Regions from separate parts of the Mesorhizobium sp. XAP4 genome, predicted to be linked through region 2. Evidence: riboswitches for the same ligand, from Rfam matches in the RefSeq annotation. Region 2 holds a riboswitch; each other region holds the start of a gene.
What was found. Region 2 has a riboswitch for thiamine pyrophosphate ahead of P3C39_RS03320 (YkoF family thiamine/hydroxymethylpyrimidine-binding protein). Riboswitches for the same ligand answer to the same signal wherever they lie in the genome.
Positions count from the first base shown of each region.

Region 1: another riboswitch for thiamine pyrophosphate. It lies ahead of thiC (phosphomethylpyrimidine synthase ThiC); the one in region 2 lies ahead of P3C39_RS03320 (YkoF family thiamine/hydroxymethylpyrimidine-binding protein).
Region 3: another riboswitch for thiamine pyrophosphate. It lies ahead of thiB (thiamine ABC transporter substrate binding subunit); the one in region 2 lies ahead of P3C39_RS03320 (YkoF family thiamine/hydroxymethylpyrimidine-binding protein).

Region 1 is NZ_JARIXW010000002.1:30,594-40,615, forward strand. Features, by position in the region: partial or broken gene P3C39_RS09065 (SMC-Scp complex subunit ScpB) at 1-177, opposite strand, end outside; gene P3C39_RS32910 (hypothetical protein) at 1,076-1,537, shown strand; gene P3C39_RS09075 (hypothetical protein) at 2,200-2,427, shown strand; TPP riboswitch at 2,549-2,665, shown strand; gene thiC (phosphomethylpyrimidine synthase ThiC) at 2,769-4,604, shown strand; gene thiO (glycine oxidase ThiO) at 4,601-5,602, shown strand; gene thiS (sulfur carrier protein ThiS) at 5,571-5,768, shown strand; gene P3C39_RS09095 (thiazole synthase) at 5,770-6,543, shown strand; gene P3C39_RS09100 (thiamine phosphate synthase) at 6,540-7,145, shown strand; gene P3C39_RS09105 (hydroxymethylpyrimidine/phosphomethylpyrimidine kinase) at 7,136-7,951, shown strand; gene P3C39_RS09110 (DUF982 domain-containing protein) at 8,579-8,773, shown strand; gene P3C39_RS09115 (Hsp20/alpha crystallin family protein) at 9,338-9,970, shown strand; gene P3C39_RS09120 (Hsp20/alpha crystallin family protein) at 9,983-10,022, shown strand, end outside.
Region 2 is NZ_JARIXW010000001.1:632,932-642,953, reverse strand. Features, by position in the region: gene P3C39_RS03370 (PfkB family carbohydrate kinase) at 1-610, opposite strand, end outside; gene P3C39_RS03365 (ADP-ribosylglycohydrolase family protein) at 607-1,647, opposite strand; gene P3C39_RS03360 (GntR family transcriptional regulator) at 1,651-2,376, opposite strand; gene P3C39_RS03355 (DUF982 domain-containing protein) at 2,606-2,875, opposite strand; gene P3C39_RS03350 (hypothetical protein) at 2,960-3,217, shown strand; gene P3C39_RS03345 (DUF3309 family protein) at 3,501-3,593, opposite strand; gene P3C39_RS03340 (isoprenylcysteine carboxylmethyltransferase family protein) at 3,999-4,694, opposite strand; gene P3C39_RS03335 (ABC transporter substrate-binding protein) at 4,867-5,889, opposite strand; gene P3C39_RS03330 (ABC transporter ATP-binding protein) at 5,882-6,649, opposite strand; gene P3C39_RS03325 (ABC transporter permease) at 6,646-7,407, opposite strand; gene P3C39_RS03320 (YkoF family thiamine/hydroxymethylpyrimidine-binding protein) at 7,500-8,108, opposite strand; TPP riboswitch at 8,099-8,212, opposite strand; gene P3C39_RS03315 (hypothetical protein) at 8,396-8,713, shown strand; gene msrA (peptide-methionine (S)-S-oxide reductase MsrA) at 8,783-9,301, opposite strand; gene P3C39_RS03305 (glycosyltransferase family 39 protein) at 9,384-10,022, opposite strand, start outside.
Region 3 is NZ_JARIXW010000005.1:158,441-168,462, reverse strand. Features, by position in the region: gene P3C39_RS22165 (amino acid ABC transporter permease) at 1-145, opposite strand, end outside; gene P3C39_RS22160 (amino acid ABC transporter substrate-binding protein) at 272-1,045, opposite strand; gene P3C39_RS22155 (RNA polymerase factor sigma-32) at 1,368-2,231, shown strand; gene P3C39_RS22150 (M48 family metalloprotease) at 2,256-3,725, opposite strand; gene thiQ (thiamine ABC transporter ATP-binding protein) at 3,984-4,766, opposite strand; gene thiP (thiamine/thiamine pyrophosphate ABC transporter permease) at 4,759-6,384, opposite strand; gene thiB (thiamine ABC transporter substrate binding subunit) at 6,393-7,391, opposite strand; TPP riboswitch at 7,435-7,549, opposite strand; gene P3C39_RS22130 (thiamine diphosphokinase) at 7,637-8,296, shown strand; gene P3C39_RS22125 (ABC-F family ATP-binding cassette domain-containing protein) at 8,298-10,022, shown strand, end outside.

The DNA of each region.
Region 1 (10,022 bases), on a different contig from region 2:
CAGGTCCACGGCACGCCCGCTGCTTCCGCAGGCGCGGATGGCATCGGCATAGGCCGGCCGTGTCAGGTGCTTCCAGCCGCCGGCGACAGCGACGAGGTCATAGGGCCGTCCGCGCAGCTCTCGGATGTCGTCGATGAGAAGGTCACGGGCGAGCTCGCGGGAGAGACTGCACCGCAAGCGCGTCCCGCGCGCGCGAACTGCTCGATCAACTGATCTCAGACGACGACGAATCTCGTCCAGATTCCAAAAGCGGTGGCCGCAGCGGCGCTTTGCGGGCTCGCGTTACCACAGATCGCAGAACTGTGATCTCGCCTTGTGCCCGAGACCGCAATCTGGGCTCGCGACGAAGCATATCGCTTGCGATCATCAAAGGACGCGTCGACGCCGTCGGTTGCCTTTTCCACCGCCGCCTCACACATCGTGTTGGGGCTGAAGAGCTACCTGCAAATCCTCGCAACGGGCGCGGCCGCATCCTTGATTTTACAAATTGACACGTCTTGGTTTTTAGAAAATGCCACGTGCGATGATGGCGCCAAAAAAAAATGTCACGCGAGATGATCATGCCTGAGGTAAATGGTCCGCCAAAGTTGGGAAAGGTATACCGGTTGAATGGTGGATAGGTACGCCGGATAAAAAGGGCTTCGGGTTCCGGAAGACGAACTAATCGACGGATAGGCGCTGCTCGTGAGGGAAACTGCATGCGCATTACGGTTATGACCATCCAGGGATGTCGGATATGATCTTGAATAGTGACATTGCAGGCCAAAGAGCGGCCGAGAAGCTAGCAGAGGGCCTGAAATCGCAGGGCAAGCAGCAATACGAAGAAAGGTCGAGGGAACGCGAACGAGATGTGTCTCGTTAGGTCGCACGTTGCACCAGGGGTGCGTCGGAAGGCACTCCGCCGTGTCCTGAAGAGGTAGCCTGCACTTGAGAATAGCCACGGTGGTACCTTATTTTCGGCTGTGAAGCACACGAGACCCGCGACGTGAGACCCAGTTGCTCAATACCCAGTTGCTGGGTGAGCGTGCATGACTGCCAACGGAAGGTCTTGCACGCACCCTCGCGATCTTGAGCAATGGTCGCCATGACTTTCTTCTTGCAGGCTTTTGAGTGGCCCAGCCTGCAATCACCAGACCCCACCGACTCTAAAGAGCGTGGCAGACGGGATAGTCGAGGTTGCCCGGCACAATTACGCTCAAGGCTTGCGCCGCCCAGAGGACACGCTGAAAAGGCAGCATGGGCGCGCAAGCACGCCATTCACGAGAGGTTCGACATGAAGACTATGCAAGAAAAAGACATTCCGGCATTCGTGCAAGCAGTTGTGGAGGCCGGCTGCAACATTTGCGCGATTGGCAACTTGGGATATGTCTTTGGCGATGCTGATTTGACGCCGGCGCAACGGAGGTCCGTCGAGCCACAGCTGCGCAGGATTGCTGAGATCTACGGCGAACGCGATCATCTCATGGACGAGATAGCTGTATATCTGCGGTCGATCGGACGCCATGTCGAGGTTGAGCCGAAGACAGGTGTTTCCTGATGGCCGCGATCGATCGCGTTCCGTAGTCGCCATTTCTATTGGGTAACGAGCAGCCGTCTTCCAACCTCTGAAACAAAAAAGAGGTGACCCCCAAAGGCCGCTCTCGAGACCGCAAGTCTGAGCCGCTAACGCATTGCGATAACCAGGCTGTCCGAACTGGGCGTCGATGCCTTCCTCGACCAGGTCGCGGTAGGCGGCGATCTCATCTACCGCATGCATAGCCAAGCCAGAGAAGTTTTCGGCAGCGGAATTCTCGGTCGCTTCCCCTTTTATGACTAGAGGGTGCGGCCGATCCGGCCGCGACGATCTCGCAGGGATTGCCATATACGGCAACACGAACACCGGCGGATCAATACTCGGATAATGGCGGCCGGCTATGTAGCGATCGATCGCGCACCAACATATCAATGCAATAGCTTAGTTGCTTTCAAAGGCGGGTCTCTACGAACTGCAAGCAAGCTAAACGATTGCGTCAACTCTTCCTCGCAGAGCGAAAACTCCGCGCCCACGCGATTTCTCTGCTGGAACAGCGGCACATCCTCAGCGCCAGGACACGGCCGCCGCCGTCGGGTTTTACGAAGCCGGTGATTGCATAAGTTGCCCGCAAGATATCATTGGTATCGGGAACGCCGCCGATGCCGCATCCTGAATAGAGCGGCCGCTTGCACCTGCCAGCCCGACGACCAGATCATATCTGCAACTCCATCTACCTGGACGTGGTGCAAATCACCTCGCTGAAGCCGCAAATCGTCGCCTTCGACCAGGATAACCACATCCGTGACCGCCTGAGCTACTCGGTCGATCTCGACGCACATGGCCGATACAGTTTTTCCATCCTTCACGAAGCGAATGAGACTTTGGCCATTCCAGCCCTGGTCTACGGGGCGTGACTTGTCCCCGATGCATGCGCGAGCTCTCCGCTCGGCCGGCCGCCGGACGTCGCCACCGGCCGAAGGCGCCCGAAGGCGCCCGAAGGCGCTTGACAAAGCAGCACCGGCCCATTCAACTTGAGGCATTCACCAGGGGAGTCCCGGTAAGGGGCTGAGATACTGCTGGCTTTCGCGGCGCAGTGACCCGTTGAACCTGATCCAGTTCATACTGGCGTAGGGACGGTGCAAGCGCTTTGCGGGAGTTTACGCCCGAGGTCCTGCTGCAGCAGGTCTACAGAAGCGTCTTTTCATCCTTCCGGCACAGAACTGGGTCTCCAATGCATGAGCAAAGGAGCCTCACGATGAATGCCCTCACCCCCGCCGTGTCGACGGGACCACTGCCCGCCTCGCGGAAAATCCACAAGCCCGGCGTCCTCTACCCGCAGATCAGGGTGCCGATGCGCGAGATTTCCGTCCATCCGACGGCCGGCGAACCGCCCGTCACCGTCTACGATCCGTCCGGCCCCTACACCGATCCATCAGTCCAAACCAGCATCGAAAAAGGCCTTGCCCGGCTTCGCCACGAATGGGTCACGGCGCGTTGCGATGTCGAAGCCTATGACGGCCGCCACGTCCGGCCGGAAGACAATGGATTCGCCACCGGCGAGCGCCTGACACCGGAATTTCCGATACGCAATCGGCCGCTCAAGGCCAAGCAGGGCAAGGCGGTGACCCAACTTGCCTATGCGCGCGCCGGCATCATCACGCCAGAAATGGAGTTCGTAGCCATCCGCGAGAATCTCGGCCGCGAGGTGATGCGCGGCAAGCTGCAACGCGACGGCGAAGCCTTCGGCGCGGCGATCCCAGATTTCGTCACACCCGAATTCGTGCGCGACGAGGTGGCGCGCGGACGCGCAATCATTCCCGCCAACATCAATCATCCCGAGAGCGAGCCGATGATCATCGGTCGCAATTTTCTGGTCAAGATCAACGCCAACATCGGCAACTCGGCTGTCACATCATCGATGGCCGAAGAGGTCGAAAAAATGGTCTGGGCGATCCGCTGGGGCGCGGACACGGTGATGGACCTGTCGACCGGCCGCAACATCCACAACATCCGCGACTGGATCGTGCGCAATGCGCCGGTGCCGATCGGTACGGTGCCGCTCTATCAGGCGCTGGAAAAGGTCAACGGCATCGCCGAGGATCTGAACTGGGAGGTCTACCGCGACACGCTGATCGAGCAGGCCGAGCAAGGCGTCGACTATTTCACCATCCACGCCGGCGTGCGGCTGCACTACATACCGCTGACCGTCGACCGGGTCACGGGCATCGTCTCGCGCGGCGGCTCGATCATGGCCAAATGGTGCCTGCACCATCACCGGGAGAGCTTCCTCTACGAGCATTTCGCGGAGATATGCGACATCTGCCGCGCCTATGATGTCTCCTTCTCGCTCGGCGACGGCCTTCGTCCCGGCTCGATCGCCGACGCCAATGACGCGGCGCAATTCGCCGAGCTGGAAACGCTGGGCGAGCTGACGAAAATCGCCTGGGCCAAGGATTGCCAGGTGATGATCGAAGGCCCCGGTCACGTGCCTATGCATAAGATCAAGGAGAACATGGACAAGCAGCTCGCTGTCTGCGGCGAGGCACCGTTCTATACGCTTGGACCGCTGACGACCGACATCGCGCCGGGTTACGACCATATCACCTCAGGCATTGGGGCGGCGATGATCGGCTGGTTCGGCACCGCCATGCTCTGCTACGTCACGCCGAAGGAACATCTCGGCCTTCCCGATCGCAACGATGTCAAGATTGGCGTGATCACCTACAAGATAGCCGCCCATGCCGCCGACCTGGCGAAGGGTCATCCGGCTGCTAAACTCAGGGATGATGCCCTTTCCCGCGCTCGCTTCGAGTTCCGCTGGGAAGACCAGTTCAACCTGTCGCTCGACCCCGAAACCGCGCGCTCCTTCCACGACCAGACCTTGCCCAAGGAGGCGCACAAGCTGGCACATTTCTGCTCGATGTGCGGGCCGAAATTCTGCTCGATGCGCATCTCCCACGACATTCGTGCCGAGGCACAGAAAGAGGGCATGGCGGCAATGGCGGCGAAATACCGCGAGGGCGGCGATCTCTACATGCCAGCTGACGAGACTGGCGTACCGGTCGTGCCAGAGGCTCCCAAACCATCATGAGGGTGCTCGTCAAAGGGGCCGGCGTTGCCGGCCTCACCGTCGCTTTCGAACTCGCCGCCCGCGGCGCGACGGTTACAGTCGCCGAGATGCGGCATGGCCTTGGCGGCAACGCGTCGTGGTTCGCCGGCGGCATGCTGGCGCCATGGAGCGAGCGCGAAAGCGCGGAGCAGCCGGTGCTGGATCTCGGACGCGACGCTGCCGACTGGTGGGATGCGGTGCTGTCGGGTCAGGTGACACGGGCCGGGACATTGGTCGTGGCCGCGCCGCGTGATGCCGGTGAGCTTGACCGGTTCGCCAGTCGCACGTCAGGGCATCGGCGCGTCGATGAAAACGAAATTGCGCTCCTGGAACCCGACCTCGCCGGCCGCTTCCGGCGTGGATTGCTCTTCCCCGACGAGGCTCACCTCGACCCACGCCAGGCGATGGCGGCACTTCATGACAAGCTTGCGACCATGGGTGTCAAATTCCACTTCGGCTGCGACGCCCGGCCTGTTTCGGGTTTCGCCCGTCAGATAGACTGCATGGGAATGGCAGCGGCCGATGACAGGCTGCGCGGTGTTCGCGGCGAAATGCTGATCCTTCGCACGCCTGATGTCTCGCTGTCGCGGCCGGTCCGTTTGCTTCATCCACGCTTTCCGCTTTATGCCGTGCCGCGCACCGATCACCGTTTCATGATCGGAGCGACGATGATTGAAAGCCAGAGCGCCGGACCGGTGACGGCGCGTTCCATGATGGAGCTGCTGGGCGCCGCCCATGCCCTCCATCCGGCCTTTGGTGAGGCCGAGATCGTTGAAACCGGTGTGGGTGTCCGTCCGGCATTTCCCGACAATTTGCCACGCGTCGAAACAGACGGTGAGATCATCGCGATCAACGGTCTTTATCGTCACGGTTTTCTCCTCGCCCCCGCCATGGCGCGCCAGGCTGCCGACCTGGTTTTCAGTCAAGACAGAACCAAGGAGCATGCTCATGAAACTGATGGTCAACGGCGAGGCGCGTGAGATTGCCGCCACCATGCTGGCCGAGTTGCTTGCCGCGCTCGACTATGAGGGCGATTGGCTCGCCACCGCCGTCAACGGCGACCTCGTGCACAAAGCCAACCGCGCGGAGTTCCAGTTGAGCGACGGCGACCGGATCGAAATCCTCTCGCCCATGCAGGGCGGCTAGCATGTTGGAGCTTTATGGAACCGAGCTTTCGTCGCGCCTGCTTCTCGGCACGGCTCAGTATCCTTCGCCGGCCATCCTTGCCGACGCGGTCAAGGCGTCGGGCACGTCGGTGGTGACCGTCTCGTTGCGGCGTGAGATGGCGGGCGGTAGGGCCGGCGAACAATTCTGGTCGTTGATCCGCTCGCTGGGCGCCAGAATCCTGCCCAATACCGCCGGCTGCCTCTCCGTCAAGGAAGCCGTCACCACCGCGAAAATGGCGCGCGAGGTCTTCGGCACCAACTGGATCAAGCTCGAAGTGATCGGCAATCACGACACGCTACAGCCGGATGTGTTCGGTCTGGTTGAAGCCGCCCGCATCCTGTGCGAGGACGGCTTTGCGGTATTCCCCTATACCACCGACGATCTCGTTGTCGCCGAGCGGCTGCTGGAAACGGGCTGCAAGGTCCTGATGCCGTGGTGCGCACCGATCGGTTCCGCCTTGGGACCGGTCAACATGACGGCGCTGCGCTCGATGCGCGGATATTTCCCTGGCGTCCCGCTGATTGTGGATGCGGGGCTCGGACGGCCGTCGCACGCGGCCACCGTCATGGAACTCGGCTTTGACGCCGTGCTCCTGAACACAGCGGTCGCCAAGGCGGCATATCCGGTCGGCATGGCGCGTGCTTTCGGTAAGGCGGTCGACGCCGGTCGTGAGGCGTTCAGCTCGGGAATGCTCGAACCGCGCGAAGTCGCCGTGCCATCGACACCGATGATCGGCAGGGCAGTTTTTTCATGAAGCTCGATCCCTTCTACCTGATCGTCGACAGCGCTGCCTGGATCGAACGGCTGGTCCCACTCGGAGTCCGGCTTCTGCAACTGCGCATCAAGACCGTGGATGAGGCTGGGTTGCGCGCGGAGATCCGCACCGCGAAGGCCTTGTGTGCTCGATACCAGTGCCAACTCATCGTCAACGACCACTGGCGCCTGGCAATCGAGGAAGGCTGCGACTTCATACATCTCGGCCAGGAGGATTTGCAGACCGCTGACCTCTTGGCGATACGGGCAGCCGGCGTAAGGCTCGGACTGAGCACACATGATCATCAGGAGCTGGAAACGGCGATGGCCGCCGAGCCTGACTACATAGCGCTTGGACCCATCTATCCGACCATCCTGAAGAAGATGAAATGGGCGCCGCAAGGGGTCGAACGGATCAGCGAATGGAAGCGCCAGGTCGCGCCGTTTCAATTGGTCGCCATTGGTGGCCTCAACCCTGAGCGGCTCGACGGTGTCTTTGCGGCTGGCGCGGACAGCGCGGCGGTGGTGACCGACATCACGCTCAACGACGACCCCGAGGCGCGCACGCGAGAATGGATCGAGAAGACGGACCAATGGCGCTGAGGCGAGAACCACATGTGCTTGTCGTCGGTGGATCGGACTCCAGTGGCGGTGCTGGAATTGCACGCGATATCGAGACGATCTCTGCCATTGGCGTGCGCACCTGTCTCGCCGTCACAGCGCTAACGGTGCAAACGCATGACGCCGTGATCGAAATCTATTATTCGCCACCTAGCCTGGTGGCCAATCAGATGTGCGCCGCGCTGCAGGCCAACGACGTGGCCACAATCAAGATCGGCATGCTGGCGACTGCCAAGATCATTGTTGCCGTTGCCGCAGTGCTGCGCAAATTTCCGCATGTCCCCGCAGTACTCGACCCTGTGCTGGCCTCCACCTCAGGCCGCGCACTTCTGCAAGCAGGCGCTATCGCTGCCATGAAGCGCGATCTTATGCCGCTTTGCTGCATTGTCACGCCCAACCTCCCTGAACTGGCGCTCCTTAGTGGCTCCGAACTGGCAGTGGATGAGGACGGAGCGCTCCAACAAGGAAAAAGACTGCTGGCCGCCGGCCCTCAAGCCCTGCTGATCAAGGGTGGGCATGCGTCGGGAACCCGGTCGACCGATATTCTGTTACGCTCCGGGCACGAACCCATCCGCTTCGATGCACCGCGCCTTGCCACATCGATGCGCGGGACAGGTTGCATGCTGGCCAGCGCGATTGCGGCGCATCTGGCGAAGCCGAAGCCGCTCGAAGACAGCGTGCGCGAAGGCAAGCTGTTTGTCTTGGAGAGGCTTCAGAAATGCCGGCTGAATAACCACAGCGTTCTGCGTCCAGCCAAGCAGACCCATTTTCCAGAATTTTTCCCGTAGCGAGACTAGAGAAGGGGCTACTGCTTCTCTATGCCATCCTCACAACGCGTTGAGTTTCTCACTGCCAATTATGCGACTTTCGAGGTGCAAATAGCGAATATCGAGTTCTTAGTGACAGAAACGACCGGAATTGGTTGCGTGGATCACCAGGTCGCTACCGATTGGGTCAGCGACTCAATAGAACGTCACATCTCTGTCCACACTCGAGCTTATTTGCCGCAAACGCGTCGAGCCCCGCGTCAATCGGTCTTATAATAGTATCCGGGGCAGCTCCAAAGCTGTGGCATCGGCTACCCGCCGGCCGTGGCGCTTGCTGTTCGAGCGTCGGACGCCGCCTGCCATTGAACATCTGATGGGCTATTGGGTGGCGGCGACACACTCATCCAGGTGCAACTGGCTTTTTCAACTCGGGAACCAGCAGAAGCCTTCGCTGCGTCGCAACATTTGGATTATGTCGTACAGCCCGATCTTCCAGAGAAAACAAGACCTAACGTTCGAAACCTGTCACGCAACCAACCACCGAATGAAAGATCCAGCGTGCGATCGCAGGGAGGTAAGAATAACCGGTCTGGCTTTCCTATCGCCGGTCCAGGTTAAGACCAACGACGTCGTCACGACATCAACACAGTGCGCGAAGCGCTCGTATTCCTGAATCAGTGGCCAAAAGCGCGTCGGGGACCGGTATTCAGTTGCGCGGTGAGAAGCAGCAACGCAGCGATCGCCGGACAGATGACACCCGAGCAGGCGCGGCAAGCATTGTGGGATTTGCCAGGATTGCCGGGCGTGCTGGCCAAATCTGATTTCGTCGTTGGTGGCGACTGATTTAAAGCTGCAGGAAGATCACCGCCGGTAACGCGTTGGCCCGCTGCTCGCCAAGACGGAAAGAACGCCGCCTTGTGAGTTCCAATAATGGGCGATGCGGGAATTGCACATGTCTGTGCCCATCTGTCCGGCCGAAATGCAAATGGCGTCACTGGCGAAGGTCAGCGAACGCGGCACGCAGGGCTGGATTCTTTTGACTTGCGGCAAGCCGACATAGGTGCTGGCTTGATGTCTCGGTCACTGCGACGTGTCATGCCGATTCATTCGTCAGCTACCATGACGATGCGGCGCGTCGCCTGCGATCAGTTGATCGAACCGCGGTGCAATTCGGGACGCTTCGTCGATCCCGACAGTTGCGCAAAGGGAAGCCAAATCAGCGACTAGAGGCAACGTGGCTACGGATTCGAAGGGACCCCGCTGTTGCCGAAGAGGTGACTGGTGGAATGTCAAAGATCACCTCTTGAAAGGCCATTTGGGGCCACCTAATTCGATAAAGCCGGATGCCGCTATCGGGTCCTGGCACGGGAATGACGGTCCGGCCCTACGGTGGATCGAGTTCGGTTCATGTCGCTTCGCAAGGAGGATGTGTTCCGGCGTCTGCCCGAACCCCTCTTTCTCGCATTCTGCGAGGTTGCGCGATCGGGCCGCTCGGTCTCTGTGCTGATCGCCCCTCCTGTTGCCATCGATCGATTCCGCTTCCGGTGCGCACGCACGTGTCGCGCGTGGCAATCATGCAAGGTCGTGAATCATAGGAGGATGTACATGCTTTTGTCGGATTTCGGCCGCATCGGGTTCGATCCGTTTGTGGAAATGCGGCGCATGCAACAGGAAGTAAACCAGCGTTTGGCCGGGCTGACCGCCAGCGCCGCTCAGGAGTTTCCGCCGATCAATCTTTGGACTGGCGAGGACAGCGTGGCGGTGGCCGCGGAACTGCCGGGGATATCACCTGACGAAATCGGCCTCACGGTGCGCGAGAACATTCTGACATTGAAGGGAACGCGCGAGCCTCGAACGGAGGACGAGAAATCCGTCTGGCACCGCCGTGAGCGCGCCTATGGGACCTTCTCCCGGACAGTGCAATTGCCATTCCGCGTCGACCCGGAACGGGTCGAGGCGCGTTTCGCCAACGGGCTGCTCGAAGTCGAGTTGCACCGGCCGGAGGCGGATCGGCCGAAGAAGATCCAGATCAAGGGATAGAGGGAGGCAAGCATGGCTCAGGAACTGAAGACAACCGAGCGCCAGGTGCCAA
Region 2 (10,022 bases):
CGACATCGCCTGGGCCGGCAATCTCGGCGGCTTCCGTCGTGTTGCAGCTCAGCCATGTGGTGCGGGCAAGCACCCGCGACAGGATGGGACGCGGAATGTCCGTGATGACCGGCGTCGGGTCGAAGACGAAGGGAATACCTGTCGGCAGCGCCTCGATCCAATCAGTGAGCGCATCGCGACTCTTGGGGTAGCTCAGCGTGTAGCCGGAGGTGAACACCCAGTCACCCGGTGCCACCGCGACCGGCGCCATCATGTCGAGGCTGAGAACGCTCTCCGCACCAGGCCACGACACAAAGGTGCGTTCGGCGTCGCTCGAGATCATGGCGACGCAGTTGCCGCTGTCCATCACGGGCGATGGCGGCGTCAGTGTCTCGATACCCTCGGCTATGAACGCAGCGCGCAGGAAATCGCCATTGGGCCCGCTGCCGAGTTGGCCGCCGAACACCACCTGCATGCCGGTGCGGCTGGCCGCGACCATCATGTTGAAGCCGCCGCCGGCGACCTGGGCAAAGCTCGATGCCGTCTTTTCCATGCCGGGCGCCGGCAGGGCGTCGATGCGGTAGACATAGTCGACCACGGCACTGCCGACATGGACGAGACGGCCCCTCATTCCGCCGCGTCCTTGCCGGAACCGATTTTCGCCATCCTTGCGGCCACGAGATCGGCGGCGAGCGCGCGAACCTCCGACATGTCGAGGCCGACAAGCCGGGCGATATGCTGTTGCGGCAATCGGGAAAAACCGCTGCAGGCGCCGGCCATGCCGGCGGCGATGGCGCCGATCGTATCGGTGTCGCCGCCGAGATTGGCGCTGATGACGGCTGCTTGCCATGGGTCGCCACGCGCGACTTCCAGCACGGCGAAGGCCGCCGGAACGGATTCCTGGCTGGCGACGCCGGTGCCAACCAGATCGGTGATCAGCCGGATCGCATCCCTGATCGCCTTGCCGCGCACGATGTCTTGCGCCCAGACGATGCGCGCGGCGATGTCGCCGCCGGTCACCCAATGTCCGAGTGTCGCCCCTCGCCTCGCCGCCGCGACCGCGCTGGCGGAAGCGTCGCGCCAGCCACCGCCGGCGACGCCGCGGCTGACGGCTGCCGCAACGGCAGCGGCGGAGGCGATGGCAATCGAGGTGTTGTGCGTGGCCCGGCAGGTCTCAGCCACCTTGCCGACGAACCCTTCCAACGGTTCGAGCGGCATCATGATGCCGACCGGCGCGATACGCATCGCCGCACCATTGGTGTCGCCGCTGCGCCCCGCTTCCTCAGCCGGCATACCATTGTTGATGGCGTCGATGGCGCGTTTGGTCGATGGCCCCAAAAGGTCATAGCTGCCACGCGCCTTAACCTCGCGTTCCCAGTCGAGCAGCGCATTGACCCAGCGCGCGTGGTCGAAACGGTCGCCGGATTCGACCAGGATGCGGCCGAGCAGCAACGCCTGCTCGGTATCGTCGGTGATGGTGCCGGCGGCCAATCCCTTCGACACCGGATGATCCGGGAAAGGCTCGATGAAATCCTCAACATGGCCGTAGAGTTCGGCAATGCGAACCGGCGACAAAAGCTGCGTCGGCATGCCGAGCGCATCGCCCAGCGCTCCGCCGACAAGCGCCCCCATGGCGCGGTCAATAGCCTTGCTGGTTGCATCCGACACCGCTCAGAACCTCATATGCAGCGCAAAATGCGCCGGATTGAGCAAGCTGGTGACGTACTCGATCGGCCGGTCGTCGGCGGCGCGCGTCAGCCGGCGGCCACGCAGGAAAGGCGTGCCTTGCGGGCAGCCGAGGATGGCCGCATCCTCGGCATTGAGCATCTCGATCTCGACCCATTCCTCGCCATGGTCGGGAATGAGGCCGGCGACGCGCAGCGTCTGGTGCAGCGAGCCCTCGCGCAATCCGCGCAACGGTACGTCCTCGAGCTCGGAGGACAATGGCAACCGGCTGCGCTCGATGGAGATCGCATGGCCGTCGCTGGCGTTGGTGCGCACCCGGTCGACGGCGATGAAGAACGGGCTTTCGATGCCAAGCAGCGCAGCCAGATCGGGGTCTTCGATGACCTCCAGCCGCAGCGTCCGCGTCTCGGCATTGGCGCCGGCATCGGCCAGCGCGCGCGACCAGCCGATCGAGTCGTCGACCGGCTTGCCGTCGAAGGTGACGAACGAGCCGATACCAACCTTGGTCGTGATCAGCCCGCGGCTGGACAGTTCCTCGAGGCCTTTGCGGACCGTATTGCGGCTAACGGAGAAGCGCTGGACGAGTTCGTTCTCGCTTTGAAGGCGGTCGCCGAAACCGAGGACGCCGGAACGGATCTCATGTTCGAGGACGGTGGCGATCTGCTCGGGCTTGCCCGTGCCGGGAGACAGTTGAACCGCGCGCCGCTTCATAAGGGTACCTGTTCAATGAACCTGTATAATCCTGTTCAATACCGAGGCCCGGATGCTATGTCAACAGATGCCGAAGACTGACCAACAGGCAGCGAAATGTGCGGGATAACCGTGCAGGGCGTGCCGAGAGGCAGGTCAATAGCCCTGAAAAGCCGGTCGGCGATCGCCAAAAAGGGGCATACATCAAGGGGATGGAGCCAGATCCTGATTCAATTTCACCAGGGGCAGGCTACGGGATCGACACCTCACGCGGTTCGACGAGGATGTCCGCCTCGATAGCGGCGTTGATGAACGCCGCTCTTGCCGCCGAGACTTCTTTCTTTCCCTCGAGCACGGCCAGACAGGCCTTGCGGGCAACCATATGCTTTTGCCCGGTCGCAACCGGCCAGCGGTTCAGCAGGATGTCGGCAGCCTGAGCGACCCGCTCCACGTTGAAGATCGAGTTTCGCGATCGGCCGAGCGCAATCCTGACCGGCTCATCGAAACGCTGATCTTGCACGATGCCACTCCCCAAAGTCGGCATTCATCGATTCGCGGCCTTCAACCCCGAGCAATGTGATAGGTTCTGCGCCAAAGGTGCAAGATGTCCGATTCCAGTGGCCAGAAAAATCCCAGGCTGATCGTCGTGGTCGCGTTCGATCGCGGTGAGGATGGCGAGTTGTTCCCAGCCTTTGGACCCGCCGACCAGCAGAGCGAGGATCGCGCCATACGCACCGCCAGGGCTCTGACGGCAAAGCATTCCGGCGTCATCGCCTGGAGCCGTGAGGCCGATCCGACGCTGGGCGAATATGGTCCGCCGAACACGCTCTTCGTCAGCGGTGACGTGCCTGACATGGAGTAGTCGACTGGCGCCAGCATCTGAACGCCTCGCCCATAGGGTTTGATGCGAGCCGGTTTTGCCTCGCCAGCAAGCAAAAGCCCGCTACGGTGAACCGGAGCGGGCCTTGGAGGAGGACAAGGGGTGGGACCCTCTCCTCTTGTTTCCACGGGGGGGGTGTGGACCGCAATGACCATACGAAAGTTTTGCAGAGTGCAGGATCACAAGCCGGCTTGCCTGCATCACAATCCGGTGCACGCCGACATTGGGGCGCTCACGAGATTGCGATCAGTTGGCGATAACCCGGCTAGATGCACCCGAGTACGACAAGCACGATGACGATGAGCAGCACGAGCCCAAGGCCGCCGCCGCGATAGGAGCCGGCGCCGTAGGATTGCACGTCGCAGCTGCGATGTTCAAAAGACGAGCGCTCCAAAGGCCTACCGTTCCGCGATTGTGGCGGGCATCGCGCGGAAGAAGTCACGCCAGCACAGAAACGGCCATCCAGGTGATGGCAACCAGAATTTAATTCCGGCACGCCTGTGGACCGCAGAAAGCCCACCAGTGTGGCGGGCTTTCCGATCGGCCGGAGATGGCGAGAAGCCGATTGCAGAAGCAATTACGCGAGGTAGTGAGTTTCAGCTTCACAGAGAGAATACTGAAATTAAAGTGTGGTATATATATCTCAAAATTTCTGAAATAATAAAGTTGTAATATTAGTTTGCACAAACAATGCGCAGGTCTATTGACGATCAACGTTGCCAGCGTGATTGCAGACCGAACGATTCTGCGCGCCGGGGCGCTGTCAAACGACGCCGTAGAACAGCCTGTAGTGGACGCGCTTCATATAGTCCCGGTACTCCGGCGTGGCGGCCAGCAGCGCCTCTTCGCGCAGGATGCGGTGCACCTGGAAGAAGGTGATCACCGCGTAGACGGCTAGATTGTAGAAGGAAAAGGCCGATAGCAGGAACAGGAGATGGCCGGCAAGATAGCCGGCATAGATCGGATGCCGCACCAGACGGTAGGCACCGCCTGTCATCACGCCGCGATTGCCCGGCAGAATGGCGAAAGAACGCCCCAGCGATATCTTTCCCCAGATCACGAACCCCAACGCCAGGGCCTGCAGCGGCGCCGCAACATGGACCGGGATGATCGCCACGCCCGGCTCCAGGTCGATGAAACCGACACCGAAGCTGGCGATCACGGAGACAACCACCGTGAGCGGGTTCCAGTCGCGAACCTTCGGCCGACGCGACAGAAGCAGCCAGGTAAAGGTCAGGATCTCGGAAATCGCCACCAGCGCCACATTGATGCGCGTCGGGTCGAGCATCAGGTGATACACGCCGCGGTAGACGAACATGCCCGCGAAGGCCAGCGCGCAGATCCGAAAGAAACCTTCGCGCAAATCCACCAGGATCTCACGCTTTCGGGCTGCGGACAGAATCGTGCCGTCACTGACGTGCGAAAGCGCCTCGCTTTTTGATATCAGCAATGCAAACACCCCAATGATCCCTCAGGGCGACCTTTGCACGCAACCATTGCCGGGCAGTTAATCAACAAGATCAGATCGGTCTTAAACTGGCTGTCGGGGAGCCAGGGCGCCACTTCCAGACGACCTGCTCCACGCGGTCGCCCAGAAAGACTGGCGACCCATGTCATTTGGTTTTGCCAGACTAGCTCAGATAGTCGTTGCGGAAATAGCTCCCGAAATCCGGGCGTCGAGCAACCAGCTTGCCGTCGGAATCGCGCAAAATGCCGGAGGCGAAGAGATAGTCGCCAATCGCTTCCATCTTGGCCGGATCCATCGTCCCGATGGCCCCGCTTTGGCTGCGTAGATAATGGCCGTCGATCAATGCCTTCAGCGAGGCGTGGATCAGCGCCGGATTGGTCAAGGCATCCTTGTTTGCAGCGATCAGCAGGGTTGCCGCATCGTCGGGGTGGTCGACAGCGAACTGGTAGCCGCGTCGCGTCGCCTGAACGAAGTCGGCCGCAGGCTTAGGATTGGCCTGGAGATAGGCTTCGCTCGAAGAGATCAGCGTCGTGTGCTCGTCAGGCACGCCATAATCGGCATAGACGAAGCTGCGCTGCTTGACGCCCCTGAGTTCGGCTTCGACACCCTCCCAGGTCGAGACTTCGAGCGTGAAATCGACCGACCCATTGGCCAGCGCCTCATAGGCTGAGGTGCCGAGCGTCACCGTCTCGAAATTGCCCTTGCCGCCGTCGTGGCGGATGATGGTCGATATCAGCGCGTTTTCCCAGGCACTGCCGAAGCCGCCATAGATCAAGCCGTCGAGGCTTCTTGGGCTTTTGATCTCGTTGCGCGCCGCATTGAAGACCACGCGGCCTGTTTCGGACTGCACCACCGCATAGACGCCCTTCAGATCCGCCCCGGCGGTTCTCTGGGTGAACAGGCTGATGGTGCCGTTGATGCCGAAATCGGCGACGCGGTTTGCGACCAGCGTGCCAGCACCGGTATCGCTGTAGGGCAGGATGTCGACCTCGAGTCCGGCCTCGCGATAAAATCCTTTGTCGCGGGCGACGAACAGTCCGATGTGGTTGGTGTTGACCGTCCAGTCGAGGGCGACGGTGACCTTTTGTGCCGCCGATTGTGCTCGAGCCCGACGCGTTCCGGCAATCAAGGGAAGGCCGGTGGCAAGGGTCAGCAACAAGGCCTGCCGGCGCGTCAAGTCAGTCATGATCGTGTCCTTTGGATGGATTGGGGTTGAGGATGATGTCGAGGATTTCGGCCTCGAGCGCGCTTGCCTGGCGCGCGGCATCGCCGCCAAGGCTGCGCGGGCGCGGCAACGGCACCCTGATTTCACGCACGATGCGGGCCGGGCGCGCCGACAGCACATAGATGCGGTCGGACAGGAACACGGCTTCGCGCACGTCATGGGTGATCAAGAGCGCCGTCCAGCGATGATGCCGCCACATCTGTTCGAGCCAGCGCTGCATGGCGGTGCGGGTCAGCGCATCGAGCGCGCCGAACGGCTCGTCGAGCAGGAGCATGTCGCGCTCCTGCACCACGGTGCGCAGCAAGGCCGCGCGCTGGCGCATGCCGCCGGACAGCTGCGCGGGAAAATGCCGCTCGAAGCCGGCAAGCCCGAATTCGGCAAACAACGGCGCAACGCGCGCCCGCGCCGCCTGTCTCCTCATACCTTGCACTTCGAGCCCGAGCGTCGTGTTGTCGAGGATGCGCCGCCATGGCATCAGCGCGTCGCGCTGCGGCATGAAGGCGAAGTGCCTGCCGTGGTCGTCGAGCCGCGCGCCGTCGAACAACATCTCGCCCTCGCCATGCTCGGCGCCGGTCAGAAGCTGGAACAGCGTCGACTTGCCGGCACCCGAGGGTCCAAGGATCGAGACGAATTCACCAGCGCCGACGCTGAGCGAAATATCGGCCAGCACGTCGAGCCCACCGAACGCCTTGTGCACATGCCGCAGTTCGAGCCGGCTCATCGCCAGGCCCCCTTCCCGGCAGTTTCCCTGTCGGCTCGCTCCCAGGGCATGGCAAGGCGCTGCAGCAACACGGTCAACCCGAACAGGACAAGGGTCAGCGCCGCGCTGACACCGACGGCGGCAAGAACCAGATCAGGACGGAAATTGTTTTTGGCGTTGAGCATGTAGATGCCCAGACCCTTCGCGGCACCGGCATACTCGGCGAAGATGGCGCCGACCACCGCATAGGTGATGGAGATCCTCAACCCGGCAAAGAAGTAAGGCAGCGCCGAAGGCAGCCGCGCCAGCAGGAAGATGCGCCAGCGCCCTGCCCCCATGGCGCGCAGCATTTGCCCGATCTCGGCCTCGGTCGCCTCATAGCCTTCGACCAATGCGACCAGCATCGGAAAGAAGGTGACCAGCGCCACCAGCATGATCTTGGGCGCCAGCCCGAAGCCGAACCACAGCACCACCAGCGGCGCGACCGCCACCAGCGGCAAGGTCTGGCTGACGATGAAGACGGGAAACAACGCACGCCGCAGCGGCTGGAAGAAGTCGACCAGCATCGACAGCACGAAGGCGGCGCTGAGCGAACAGGCAAAGCCAAGCAGCGTGGCACGGATGGTCGGAACGGCATTGTCGACCAGCGCCTCGCGATTGAGCATCGCTTGCTCGAAGACGCGTGACGGCGCCGGCAGTATCGTGGCCCTGATGCCGGAATAGGTGGCATAAAGCTCCCACGCCAGCAGGAGCAAACCGGCCGAGATCATGGCCGGCATTGCCTTGACGAGAAAGCTCGCGATCGGGCGCGAAGCGACTGATGATGAGACCACGGGAGATAACCTTTGACGGCCGCGAGAGCGGCGCGGCTTCAGACGGCCGACGGGCTGTTGGCCGAGACCGTGACGTCGAGGGTTACGTGGCCAGCGCCTGGTCCGAAACGGCAGAAAGCCTCGTCCAGCGCCGAAAAGATCGCACCGGCATCACCGCGCAGTTTCGTGCAGAAATGTTTGGAGCGCTCATAGACGCCGGACTGCTTGAGAAAGTCTATGCAGCCGTAGATCTCGTCCATGTGGTCGTCTGTGCCCATCACATAGAGCGAGAACTGCGCCGCCGCAGGCTGGCCGGTGGCAGCAGCATTGCGCACCGCCGCGATGGCCGCGTCCTTGCGCGGGCCGAGTGGACCGACGGGCCCGCCAAACGCATCGGAGCGGCAGATCGGATCGTCCGGCTCGCCAGGGCAGCCGCGCGAGATGGTGGCCGACAACACGCAATGTTTGCCGCTGCGTGCCGCCGCCACGAAGAGGTCGCGCATGGCAGGAAACAGCACTTCGGGCGGCCCGACCAGCAAGGTCGAGATGTCGTCGGTCTCGATCCTGAGTTTGTCGCGCCAGGGATCGAGCGCACCGAGCGCGCCAAGGATGACACCGACGAAATCGTCGGTCATGGGATATAGGGAAATCTGTGCGCCTGAAAACATCGCCCGCCTCGCTCCGCTGGTATTACCCAGATCAGCTTCTAGGGTCTGTGGGTTTGCCGCCCCCGTCTCAGCCCCGACCGTACGGAGCACCCCTGTGGATGTGCGCCTTAAAGCATCATTCGAGTTGAAGGAAAAGCCGTTTTTTTATCGCACTGCGCCAAAAGCATTGCGCCAGGGCGGGAGCAGTTGGCTCTGCCGGCGCGAGAATTTATCGGGAACCTTCACCAGGCCGCGAGGTTGTCCCACCAGTCGCTACGCGACGAGTTCACAGACAATGGAGACAAACCATGTTCATGAAAATCCTCGCAGCTTCGGCGCTCACCATTGGCCTGGCGACATCGGCCATGGCGCAGAGCAATGGCACAAGCGGCACCGACGGATCCGGCGGCAGCGGCAAGTCGGTCACCGTCGACCCAAATACGCCGGCTTCGCCGAACACGGTAGACCCCGGCACGACCAACAGTACGACGGTAGCACCGGGCACCACGAATTCAAACGCGGATGAAAATTGCCCTGCCCATCCGCAGGGCGCACAGCCCGATGCCAGTGGAACGTCGCCGGGCACCACCGCGCCGACAGTTAATGACAACCATTGCGGCAAGTAGGAATTGCAATGAAAAGAAGCCGCGGAGCGAGCGCTCCGCGGCTTCTCAAATCCTGTCGTATCAGTGTATCTACGGCACCGCTTTTTCCCGAACCGGCAGCTTCCACCCCGGCCTGACGAAGTGGCAGGTGTATCCGTTGGGATATTTCTCCAGATAGTCCTGATGCTCGGGCTCGGCTTCCCAGAAGGGGCCAACGGGTGCGACTTCGGTGACGACCTTGCCCGGCCACAGGCCCGAGGCATCGACATCGGCGATCGTGTCCTCGGCGATGCGCTTCTGTTCGTCGCTGGTGTAATAGATCGCCGAGCGATAACTCGTCCCGACATCGTTGCCCTGGCGGTTGCGGGTCGTCGGATCGTGGATCTGGAAAAAGCGTTCCAGCAGCGTGCGATAGCTTATGATGGCCGGATCGAAATTGATCTCGATGGCTTCGGCATGGCTGCCGTGGTTGCGGTAGGTGGCGTTGGGCACGTCGCCGCCGCTGTAGCCAACACGGGTGGAAATGACGCCGGGATAGCGCCGTATCAAATCCTGCATACCCCAGAAGCAGCCACCGGCAAGGACTGCGCGTTCGGTCGAAGTCGCCATATCACGTCTCCTCAAAGGCAAGTTTGTCTGGACATAGATGGGCATTGTCACCTGCTTCGTCCAGCGGACCGGCGGATCTGCTTCAGTTGCTCGGTCGGGCGAGGCCGTCGATAGCACCCGGCAACTGCCGCGCGCCAGGCGGAATGGCTGCGAAGCTAATCGCCACCGGCGGCGCCTTGAGCGACCAGTCGAAAAGAACGGTTTTGACCGGGATGTCGCCCACCCACGCCTGCAGATAAGATGGCACATCGCGCCCGGGCCAGACCAGCAATATGCCATGCTCGCGCAGCCGCTCCTTGGTGATCCAGGGGGCGTACTGCATGTTCAGTTCGGTGAAGATCGACGGCTTGTCATAGGCATTGAGGCCCGCCAGCGGCGCAATAAGGGCATGGCCGCCGACGATGTCGAGCCGATCGGGCGTCGCAGCGTGCCAGACAGCCTCTGCCTCATCCGAGATCTTTTGCGCCGGCCAGCAGACGGCGTCCATGCGCCCACGCAGATTGCATTTCGTCCAGCGGATGCCCGCATAGGCACCGGATATGCCGACAATGGAGATGAGCGCGCAGATCGCCAGCTTTCGCATCTCGATGGCGCCGAGGCGATGGCCCAGCAAGGCGAGCGCCACAACGCCAGCAAGATTGTACATCGGCGCGCCCCAGGCCTCGCCGGCGCCGGTGAACAGGGACGCCACCATGACGAGGATCGCCGGGCCAACCCCCAT
Region 3 (10,022 bases), on a different contig from region 2:
GACCAAACAGCCGGGCAAGCGCCGCACCCAACCCAACGGTCAGCCCAAGGACGAAGGACAACAGCGTCAGCGGCACGGTGAAGATCAGCGCCGCCCACAACAGCGAAGGCAGCGACTCCAGCATCAGTTGCAGCCAGTGCGGCACGTAAGACCCTCCAAATAAGTCGAGGCTTCGTCGAGGCGCGACATATCACGACAAAAGCGGCGGACCGTCAAAGACGACTCGCCGCTCGATATGTCCTGTGGGCCGCGGAGCGGCCCGCCTCATAGATTACTTCGAAACGTCCTGGCCGAAATAGGTGTCGGAGATTTTCTTATAGGTGCCGTCGGCCTTGATGTCGGCCAGCGCCTTGTTGATCGCCGCGACCAGCTCCGGATCGCCCTTGCGCACGATGACGCCGGAATAGTCGGCGTTTTCCTCTTGCGCGGCGATCTTCACATTGGCGTCGGGCTTGTGCTTCTTGAAGTCGAGGAACGACAGGCTGTCATTGATCGTGGCGTCGGCACGGCCTGTCAGAAGCAGCTGGATCGATTGGTCGAAGCCATCGGTGCCGACCAGCTCGGCGCCGTTCGTTTCGGCCAGCTTGCCGAAATTCGAGGTCAGCGACTGCGCCGACTTCTTGCCCTTGAGATCGGCAAAGGTCTTGATGTCTGTGTTGTCGCCGCGCACGATCAGCACCGCCTTGGAGGCGATGTAAGGATCGGAGAAGTCGTACTTGGCCTTGCGGGCATCGGTGATTCCGACCTCGTTGATGACGGCGTCATAGCGATTGGCGTCGAGGCCGGCGATCAGCCCGTCCCACTTGCCTTCGAGGAATTCGACCTTGACGCCGAGCTTGTCGGCGATCGCCTTGGCGATTTCGACGTCGAAGCCGACCAGTGCGCCCGAAGTGTCATGATAGGTGAATGGCGCATAAGTGCCTTCCGTGCCGACCTTGATGACCCCGGCCTGCTTGATCTGGTCGAGATTGGCGCCGGCATGGCCTGCGGTGACAGCCAAGGCCTGCAGCGTTCCGGCGATGATGAGCGACTTGAGCCATTTCATTTTTCTGTGATCCCGTCCTTGGCCGGCTGACCGGCATATTGTGAGCGCTGGAAACTGACAGATGCAAGTCGAAAAAATAAGGAACAGAATTCCAAAAACGATCAGTTTCTGAAATCAGATACTCAAACTGGCGCTTTCCAGCCGACATCACGGCTATCGCGGGTAATCCCCGGAGTCCGCCAGGCAACACATACCCGCAGCCACGGTCGCGGAACCTTTCCCGCGCATGGCAGTTCTGGCTGTTCTAGGGCACGACGCCGCCATTTCAACCCGGGCGCCAGCCAAGTTTGCAAAGTCATCCGCACCACCCAGGGAGCGCCTCATGATGGAAGACACGGCAGGACGGATCATGGTCCGCGCGGCAATGAAGGCTCCCTACCTCGAGCGTGACGAAGAGCATCGGCTTGCATTGCTCTGGAAGGAGGACAACGACCAGAACGCGCTGCACAGCATCACCGTCGCGCATATGCGGCTGGTCATTTCCATGGCCTCCAAATTCCGCCATTACGGCCTGCCGCTCGGCGATTTGGTCCAGGAAGGTCATGTCGGACTGCTCGAGGCCGCCGCCCGCTTCGAGCCGGAGCGCGAGGTGCGGTTCTCGACTTATGCGACATGGTGGATCCGTGCCTCGATGCAGGACTATATCCTGCGCAACTGGTCGATCGTGCGTGGCGGCACCAGCTCGGCGCAGAAGGCGCTGTTCTTCAACCTGCGACGCCTGCGCGCGCGGCTGGCGAATGGCGCCGAGCCACTGTCAAACGCAACGCTCTATCGCGAAGTATCGGAAGCACTCGGCGTCTCCGAAGCCGACGTGGCGATGATGGATTCGCGGCTGTCGGCTCCCGACTCCTCACTCAACATGCCGGTTGCCGACGATGCGGGTTCGACCGAGCGCATGGATTTCCTGGTCTCGGACGATCCGCTGCCCGACGAGATCGTCGGCGACAAGATCGATGTCGCGCGCCGCTCGCTCTGGCTGAGGGAGGCGCTTCGCGCGCTCAACGCACGGGAGTTGAGGATCATCGAGGAACGCCGGCTTAACGACGAGGGCGCGACGCTGGAAGCGCTCGGCGAAACCCTCGGTATCTCCAAGGAACGCGTCCGCCAGATCGAGGCCCGCGCCATGGAAAAGCTGAAGGTCGCGTTGGTGAAGCAGAATCCGGAGTTCATGGCGACTGCCGCCTGAACGGCGGCAGGCGTCCGGAGGTGCCTACTTGTCCGTGACGATCTTGACCTTGTCGCCGGCCGAAACCGCGGCACCAGGCGACAGCGCGTTGAGGACGCGGAACAGGTCGAGCTTACGGTCGACGCCGACCATCTGCGCCGAAAGCGAACCCATCGTCTGCCCAGGCTGGACAGTGACGACGCGGATGCGCAGCGGCTTCAGCGCCGCCTTTTCGGCGGCACTCAAGATCCGGAACGAGCCGCTGACCGAGCGGGCGATTGTGTCCAGCGACGTGCTGGCCGAAGGGGCCGCGGTCAGCAGCCGGTAGACCTGGCCGCCGGCGCGGATCACCGCAATGTCGAACTGCCAGCCTTCGGCGCCGGCATGCGCGGTCGCTGCCTCGTTGCCGTTGATGGTTTCCTGCCTGACGCTGCTGTCGACGAGACCAGCCACCCAGCCGCTGCGGATATAGTCCGTCAGCGCCCGGTTCTTGTCGATCGACACGCCATCGAAACGGATCGCTATGTCGCCGGGGCCGGTGGCCGTCACCGCTGCCGCCGAATTGTCGATGATGAAGCCGTCCGGTACCGTGAACGAAACGCCAAGGCCCGGATGCAGGAAGGTTTCGCCGCGCACATAGCCTTCTTCCGGCGTGTCGCCATAGAGCAGGCCGTCTATGCCGGCGAGGAAGGAATCGCGGTCGCGCGTGCCGACGCCCGGCGCGCCGAACTGGCGGGCATGGCGCTGCGCCAGATCGATGCGCTGCGGCGTATTGGGGTGCGTGGCCAGGAAGTCGAGGCTGGCGTCGGTGGCGCCGCTGATCGAGCGGAAATCCGTGTAGGCCGACATCGATTGCAGGAAGCGGCCGGCGGCGAAAGGATCGTAGCCGGCCTCGCCGATCGACTTGATGCCGATGGCGTCGGCTTCCAGCTCCTGGTTGCGCGAGAATTGCGCGAGCCTCAGCTTGCCGCGGATCAACGCCGCCTTGGCGGTCGGGCTGTCGCCGAGCACATCGGAAACCACCTTGGTCGCCAGGCCTTCCTCTGCCTCGAGTTGCTGGCGCTGCAAGCCGTGATTGGCGGTGACGTGGCCCATCTCATGCGCGATGACAGCGGCAAGCTCGGCCGAATCATTGGCCAGCGCCAGGAGGCCGCGCGTGATGTAGAGATAGCCGCCCGGCAGCGCGAAGGCATTGACATTGGGCGAATTCAAAATGGTGATGCGATAGGTCTGTGTCGGGTTGGCGGACACCACCGTCAAACTACCGACCACCTTGGCGACCATGCGCTCGAGCTTGGGATCGGAATATTCGCCGCCATAGGTCGCCAGGATGCGCGGATGCTGCGCCCTGGCCAATTCGGCGAGCTTGTTGTTGGCGCCGACATTGTCCACCGTGATCGGCTTGTCGGAAGGCTGGAAGCCGGATTCCTGAACTTCCGGCGGCGTGAACATCTGGCAGCTTGCCAACGCCACGGCAAAGCCGGCCAGCGCGAGGAAGCGCGCCAGCGGTTTCATTCCCAATGTGTTAGCGCCGATCGCCAGAACGGCTTCCTTTCGGGTCCCGGCACATGACATTGAAAATCGGGGACGATCTTCAGAATGTTCACGTGCCATATCTCAAACTGCTGCAGTATCCGCGGCCCATCCCAGGGGCGGGCGCCGGATACTGCAGGCAAATCACGGCCTGTGCCGGACCGGTAGGGCGGACCTAGCCACACTCCCCCGGTCATGGCAAGCAAACGCCACATCGCCTGGAGCCGGTTTGACCGTAAATTATGTCCGCTTCCGGGCAACATCGCGTGATGTGGAATATCCGGCACCCGCGCCGATATAGCGCCGGAACGCCTCCGGACCAGCCCCGGCAAAGAAATCATCAGCCTTGCCGGTCGCAGCGACCAACCCATTGTCGACAAACACCATATGCTCGCCGATGCGGCGTGCATCCTCCGGCTGGTGGGTGACGAACAGCACTGTCATGGCGCGTTCGGCATGAACGGCGGCAACCAGGTCCAGCATCTCGTCGCGCAAAGCCGGTCCGAGCGAAGCGAAGGGCTCGTCGAGCAGCAACACCGGTCGGTCGCGCACCAGCACGCGGGCCAGTGCGACGCGCTGGCGTTCGCCCCCGGAGAGCTCGCGCGGCAGGCGTTTCTCCTTGCCCGCAAGACCGGTGCGCGCAAGCGCCTCGGCGACCGCGGCGCGGTCCGCCTCGGTCAGCCGCAGGGATGGCGAACGGCCGAGCCCGACATTCTGCTCGACGGAAAGATGCGCGAAGAGATTGTTCTCCTGGAACACCATCGACACTGGCCGCGCCGAGGCCGCCTCGGCGCTGACATCGACACCGCCGATCAGCACGCGGCCCGACCGTGGGGTCTCGAAGCCGGCGACCAGATTGAGCAGCGTCGACTTGCCCGAACCGCTCGGCCCCATGATGGCGGTGATCGTCGCCGCGGCAAACTCGACATCGAAAACAAGCGGCGCCTCGCCATAGCTGAACGACACTTTGTCCAGCCGCACCGGCGCGCCCTTCGCGAGCCCGTTGGCCGCCTTTTCACGCATCACGGACCTCCTCCCTTCCCAGCCAGTGCGCCGCCACGATCAACGCGAGACAGACGAGGCCGAGCAGCAGTGCGAGGCCGGCGGCATCCTCGGTGCGGTAGCTGCCCATCCGAGCCAGAAGAAGGTAGGGCAATGTCTGCACGGAATCACTGCCGAACAAGGCAATGACACCGAGATCGCCGAGCGACAGCGCCATGGCGAAAGCGAAGGCCGTGGCGAGCGGTCGCCGCAGCGACGGCCAGTCGACCAGCATCAGCCGGTTCCAGCCCGCAATGCCGAGCTGTGCACAGAGCCGTTCGTGACGCTCGCTCGCTGCATCATAGGCGGGACGCACGGCGCGGAGCGCAAACGGCATCGCCATCACCGCGTTGACGGTGACGACCATGACCGGGGCGATGGCGAAGACATCGCCGACATGGCGCAACAACAGGAACCAGCCGGCGCCGACGACGATCGGCGGCACGACCAGGACAAAGCCGGCGCCGGTATCGGCGGCATGTTCGAGCAGTGTCTTGCGGCCAGTCCGGCTGTTCAGCGCCAGTGCCCGCCGCGCCATGGTCAGCGCCAGCGACAGCATCACCGAAAGCAGCGCCGACAGGAAGGCGAGCGCCGCGCTGGTCAGCGTTGCCTGCCGGACAGTGGCCTCGCCGGCCAAGCGGGCGAGATCGGCACTCAATCCGGCCATCACGGTTGCCGCCATCGGCCCGACAACGAACAGCAGCGCCAGGACGATGAGTAGCGCGTTCAACCAGGTCTCGCTCCGATTGACCGAAAGATAGCGGCGTTGCGCGACCGGCAAATTGGTGTCGCCGACCACATTGGCGCCTAGCCGCGTCAGTGCCAGCACCACGATAAAGGTCAAGGCGATCTGCAGCAGCGTCAGTGCAACGGCCCGTGCGGGATCGAAATCGAAGCGCAGCGCCTGGTAGATGCCGACCTCAAGCGTCGTCGCGGCCGGCCCGCCGCCGAGCGTCAGCACGATCGTGAAGGATGTGATGCAGAGCATGAAGACCAGCCCGGCGACGCCGGGCAGTGCGGCGCGCAGCGTTGGCCATTCGATCAGCCGGAACGCCGGCCGCGCCGCCATGCCGAGTTGGCTCGCCAGCCGCCATTGGTCGGCCGGTATGGTCTGCAGCGCCTCGAGGAACAGCCGCGTCGCCAGCGGCAGGTTGAAGAAGACATGGGCGACGAGAATGCCGGACAGGCCATAGATGCCCGGCCAGCTTCCGCCGCCGATAACGGCAAGCACGCCTGCGAAATAGCCGGCACGGCCATAAAGCGCCAGGATGCCGAGCGCTGCAACAATAGCCGGTAGGGCCAACGGTACGGCGAAGATCTGCAGGATGAAGGCGCGGCCGAAGAAACGTGGATGTCGTGACAGAGCGCGCGCCACAAACAGCCCCGGGATGACCGAAAGCAGCGTCGACAGTGCCGCTTGCCAGAGCGTGAAGCGAGTGACGCGAAGCAGATAGGGATCGAAGGCTGCCCAGGCGCCCGAGAAATCATGGGCGCCCTCGAAAAGCAGGCCGGCAAACGCGCCGCCGATCAGCAGCGCGATTGCAGCGAGCGCGACAATGCCGACACTGACGCGGGAATCCGTGGAATGCGCCGGCGCCATCGCGCTGCCTATTTGCTCATCACCGCCAGCCATTCATCGACCCAGGCCTTGCGGTTGGCGGCGACCTCTTGCGGGCTGAACAGCAAGGTCTTCGTCGGCTTGACCAGTTTGTCGAAGGCCGGATTGAGCGGCTTGTCGGTCTTGCCTGCCGGGAACATCCAGTTGGTCTCGGGGATGGCATCCTGGAATTTCGGCCCGGTCATGAAGGCCATGAACTTGGCCGCCAGCGGATTCTTGGCTCCTGTCGTGGTGATACCCGCCACCTCGATCTGCAGATACTCGCCCTCCTCGAAGGAGGCCGCCTGGTAGCGCTCCGTGTTCTCGGCGACCATGTGGTAGGCTGGCGACGTCGTGTAGGACAGCACCATCGGCGCCTCGCCCTTGGTGAACAGCCCATAGGCCTCGCTCCAGCCCGGCGTCACGGTCAGCACCTTGGCCTTGAGCTTGGCCCAGGCCTCGGGTGCCTTGTCGCCATAGACTGACTTGACCCAAAGAAGCAGGCCGAGGCCTGGCGTCGAGGTGCGCGGATCCTGGATGACGATCTTGTCGTTGGCACTGCCTTCGATCAGCTCCTTCAGGCTCTTCGGCGGCGTCTTCATCTTCTGCGTGTCATAGACGACAGCGAAATAGCCGTAGTCGAAGGGGACAAAAGTGTCGTCGCTCCAGCCGCCCGGCACATTGACATCCGTCACCGCGCCATGCGGCGCGAACAAGCCTGACGCCTTGGCATCGGCGGTGAGATTGGTATCCAGGCCAAGCACGATATCGGCCTTGGTCGATGCGCCTTCCAATCTGACGCGGTTGAGCAGCGCGACGCCATCGGCGACCGAGACGAAGTCGACGTCGCAGCCGCATTCGGCCTCGAACTCCTTCTTCACCACGGGACCCGGACCCCAGTCGGCGGTGAAACTCTCATAGGTGTAGACGGTGAGCTTGTCCTTGGCCAAGGCGGGCCCGGACAAGGCCACGACCGTTGCTGAAACAAGAGCGTATAAAAGCGTGCGCATCGGCGCCTCCTTCGTTCGAATTGAAAGGAATTGAGGCGTCGGACTGTCCGAAACGTCTAATCCCTCCGCCGGTACAAACCGGATCAGGTTCAGCGGGTTGGCGAGACTGCCTCTCAGCCGGTCCGCGAAGATCGCGTCCGGCACCCCGTTAGAGCGTTTCGACACATAGGCCGGGCCGATCCGCCATGCAAGCGGGAGTTTGCCGCCTTCCGTTTCCCGTGCCGGGCTGGTAAGGGCCACACGATATGAGCACATTCACCATCCTGCTTGGCGGCGATCTCATCCGTACGCCACGGCTCGACCGTCAGGTCAAAGGCTCCCGCGTCATCGCCGCCGACGCCGGCATCGGTCATGCGCGGTTGCTGGGTCTCGTGCCGGAGCTGTGGGTGGGTGATTTCGATTCGGTGCCGGCCAACCTGCCGGACGATCTCGCTTCCGTGCCGCGCCGGACCTTCCCGGCGGAAAAGGACCAGACCGATGGCGAACTTGCCGTCGCCGCGGCACTGGAGCGCGGCGCGACCCGCCTGGTGCTGGCCGGCGCCTTTGGCGGCAAGCGCGCCGACCACGCTTTTCTGCATCTGTCGTTCGCCCTGCGGCTGGCGGAGGCGGGAACGGACGTGCTTTTGACCAGCGGCGCTCAGGAAGGCATCCCCCTGCTGCGCGGAACGGCCGGCTTCGACTATGCCGACGGCACGCTGTTTTCGGTGCTCGGCTTTTCCGAGCTCGACGGCCTGACCGTCACCGGCGCCAAATGGCCGCTCGCTCACGTCAAGGTGGCGTTCGGTTCGTCGCTGACCATTTCCAACGAGGTCAAGTCCGACAAGACCGGGGGCCGCCTCGAAATCGCGCTCGGCCATGGCCGCGCGATGCTGCTCGCTCATCCCTATCCCTTACCTGAAAGCTGACATGGCCCCGCCCCTTCTCAACCTCGACGGGATAAAACTGACCTTCGGCGGCACGCCGCTGCTCGATGGCGCCGCCTTGACGGCTTCGGCCGGCGACAAGATCGCACTGGTCGGCCGCAACGGGTCCGGCAAGTCGACCCTGCTGAAGATCGCCGCCGGCCTGATCGAGCCGCAGGACGGCGAAGTGTTTCGCCAGCCTTCGGCGACCGTCCGCTATTTGCCGCAGATGCCCGACATGGAAGGTTTTGCCACTGTCCGCGCCTATGTCGAGGCCGGGCTTGGCCCCGCCGACGATCCCTACCGCGCCAGCTATCTGATGGAGCATCTCGGCCTGTCGGGTGAGGAACGTCCGAACGACCTGTCGGGCGGCGAGGCGAGGCGCGCCGCCCTTGCCCGCGTCATGGCGCCGGAGCCCGATATCCTGCTGCTTGATGAGCCGACCAACCATCTCGACCTCTCGGTCATCGAATGGCTGGAAGAAGAACTCATCCGCACCTCCTCGGCGCTGATCGTCATCTCGCACGACCGCCGCTTCCTCGAACGCGTGTCGCGCGCCACGGTCTGGCTCGATCGCGGCCAGACCCGCAGGCTGGACAAGGGCTTCGGCCATTTCGAGGAATGGCGCGACCTGGTTCTGGAGGAAGAAGAACGCGAGCAGCACAAGCTCGGCCGCCAGATCGTTCGCGAAGAGCATTGGCTGCGCTACGGCGTGACGGCGCGGCGCAAGCGCAACATGCGCCGGCTTGGCGAGTTGCAGACCATGCGTCAGCGTTTTCGCGGTCATCGCGGGGCCGAAGGGTCGGCGACCATGGTGGCGAGCGACGCCACCGAGTCCGGCAAGCTGGTGATCGAGGCGAAAAACATCGAAAAGAGCTTTGGCGATCTCACCGTGGTCAAGGCGTTTTCGACCCGCATCCAGCGCGGCGATCGCGTTGGCCTGGTCGGGCCGAACGGCGCCGGCAAGACCACGCTCTTGAAAATGCTTACCGGCGAGATGAAGCCGGACGCCGGTTCGGTGCGGCTCGGCACCAATCTGGAGATCGCAACGCTCGACCAGAAGCGCGAGGCGGTCGACCCGCAGGAGACGCTGGCACAATATCTCACCGATGGGCGCGGCGAAAACCTCGTCATCAATGGCGAGCAGCGCCACGTGGTCTCCTACATGAAGGATTTCCTGTTCAAGCCGGAGCAGGCGCGCACGCCGGTGCGCGAGTTGTCCGGCGGCGAGCGGGCGCGGCTCCTGCTGGCGCGCGTGCTGGCGCGGCCCGCAAACCTTCTGGTGCTCGATGAGCCGACCAACGATCTCGACATGGAGACGCTTGAACTGCTGCAGGAACTGGTCGCCGGTTTCGCCGGCACCGTCATCCTGGTCAGCCACGACCGCGATTTCCTCGACCGCACCGTGACCAGCCTGATCGCGCCGGATGGTGAAGGCCGCTGGATCGAATATGCCGGCGGCTACTCCGACATGCTGGCGCAGCGCGGCGGCACGAAGCTGGACGACCGCAAGGCGCGGGCGAGAGCCGAAAATGGCGAGGCGCCCGCGTCAGGCAAGAGCGAAGCCGCCGCGCCAAAAGGGCCGGCGAAGAAACTGTCGTTCAAGCAGAAATTCGCACTGGAATCCCTGCCGAAGAAAATCGAAGCTGTGATGGCCTCGATCTCGCGGCTGGAGAACAACATCGCCGATCCGGCCTATTACGAGCGCGATCCGGCCTCGTTCCAGAAA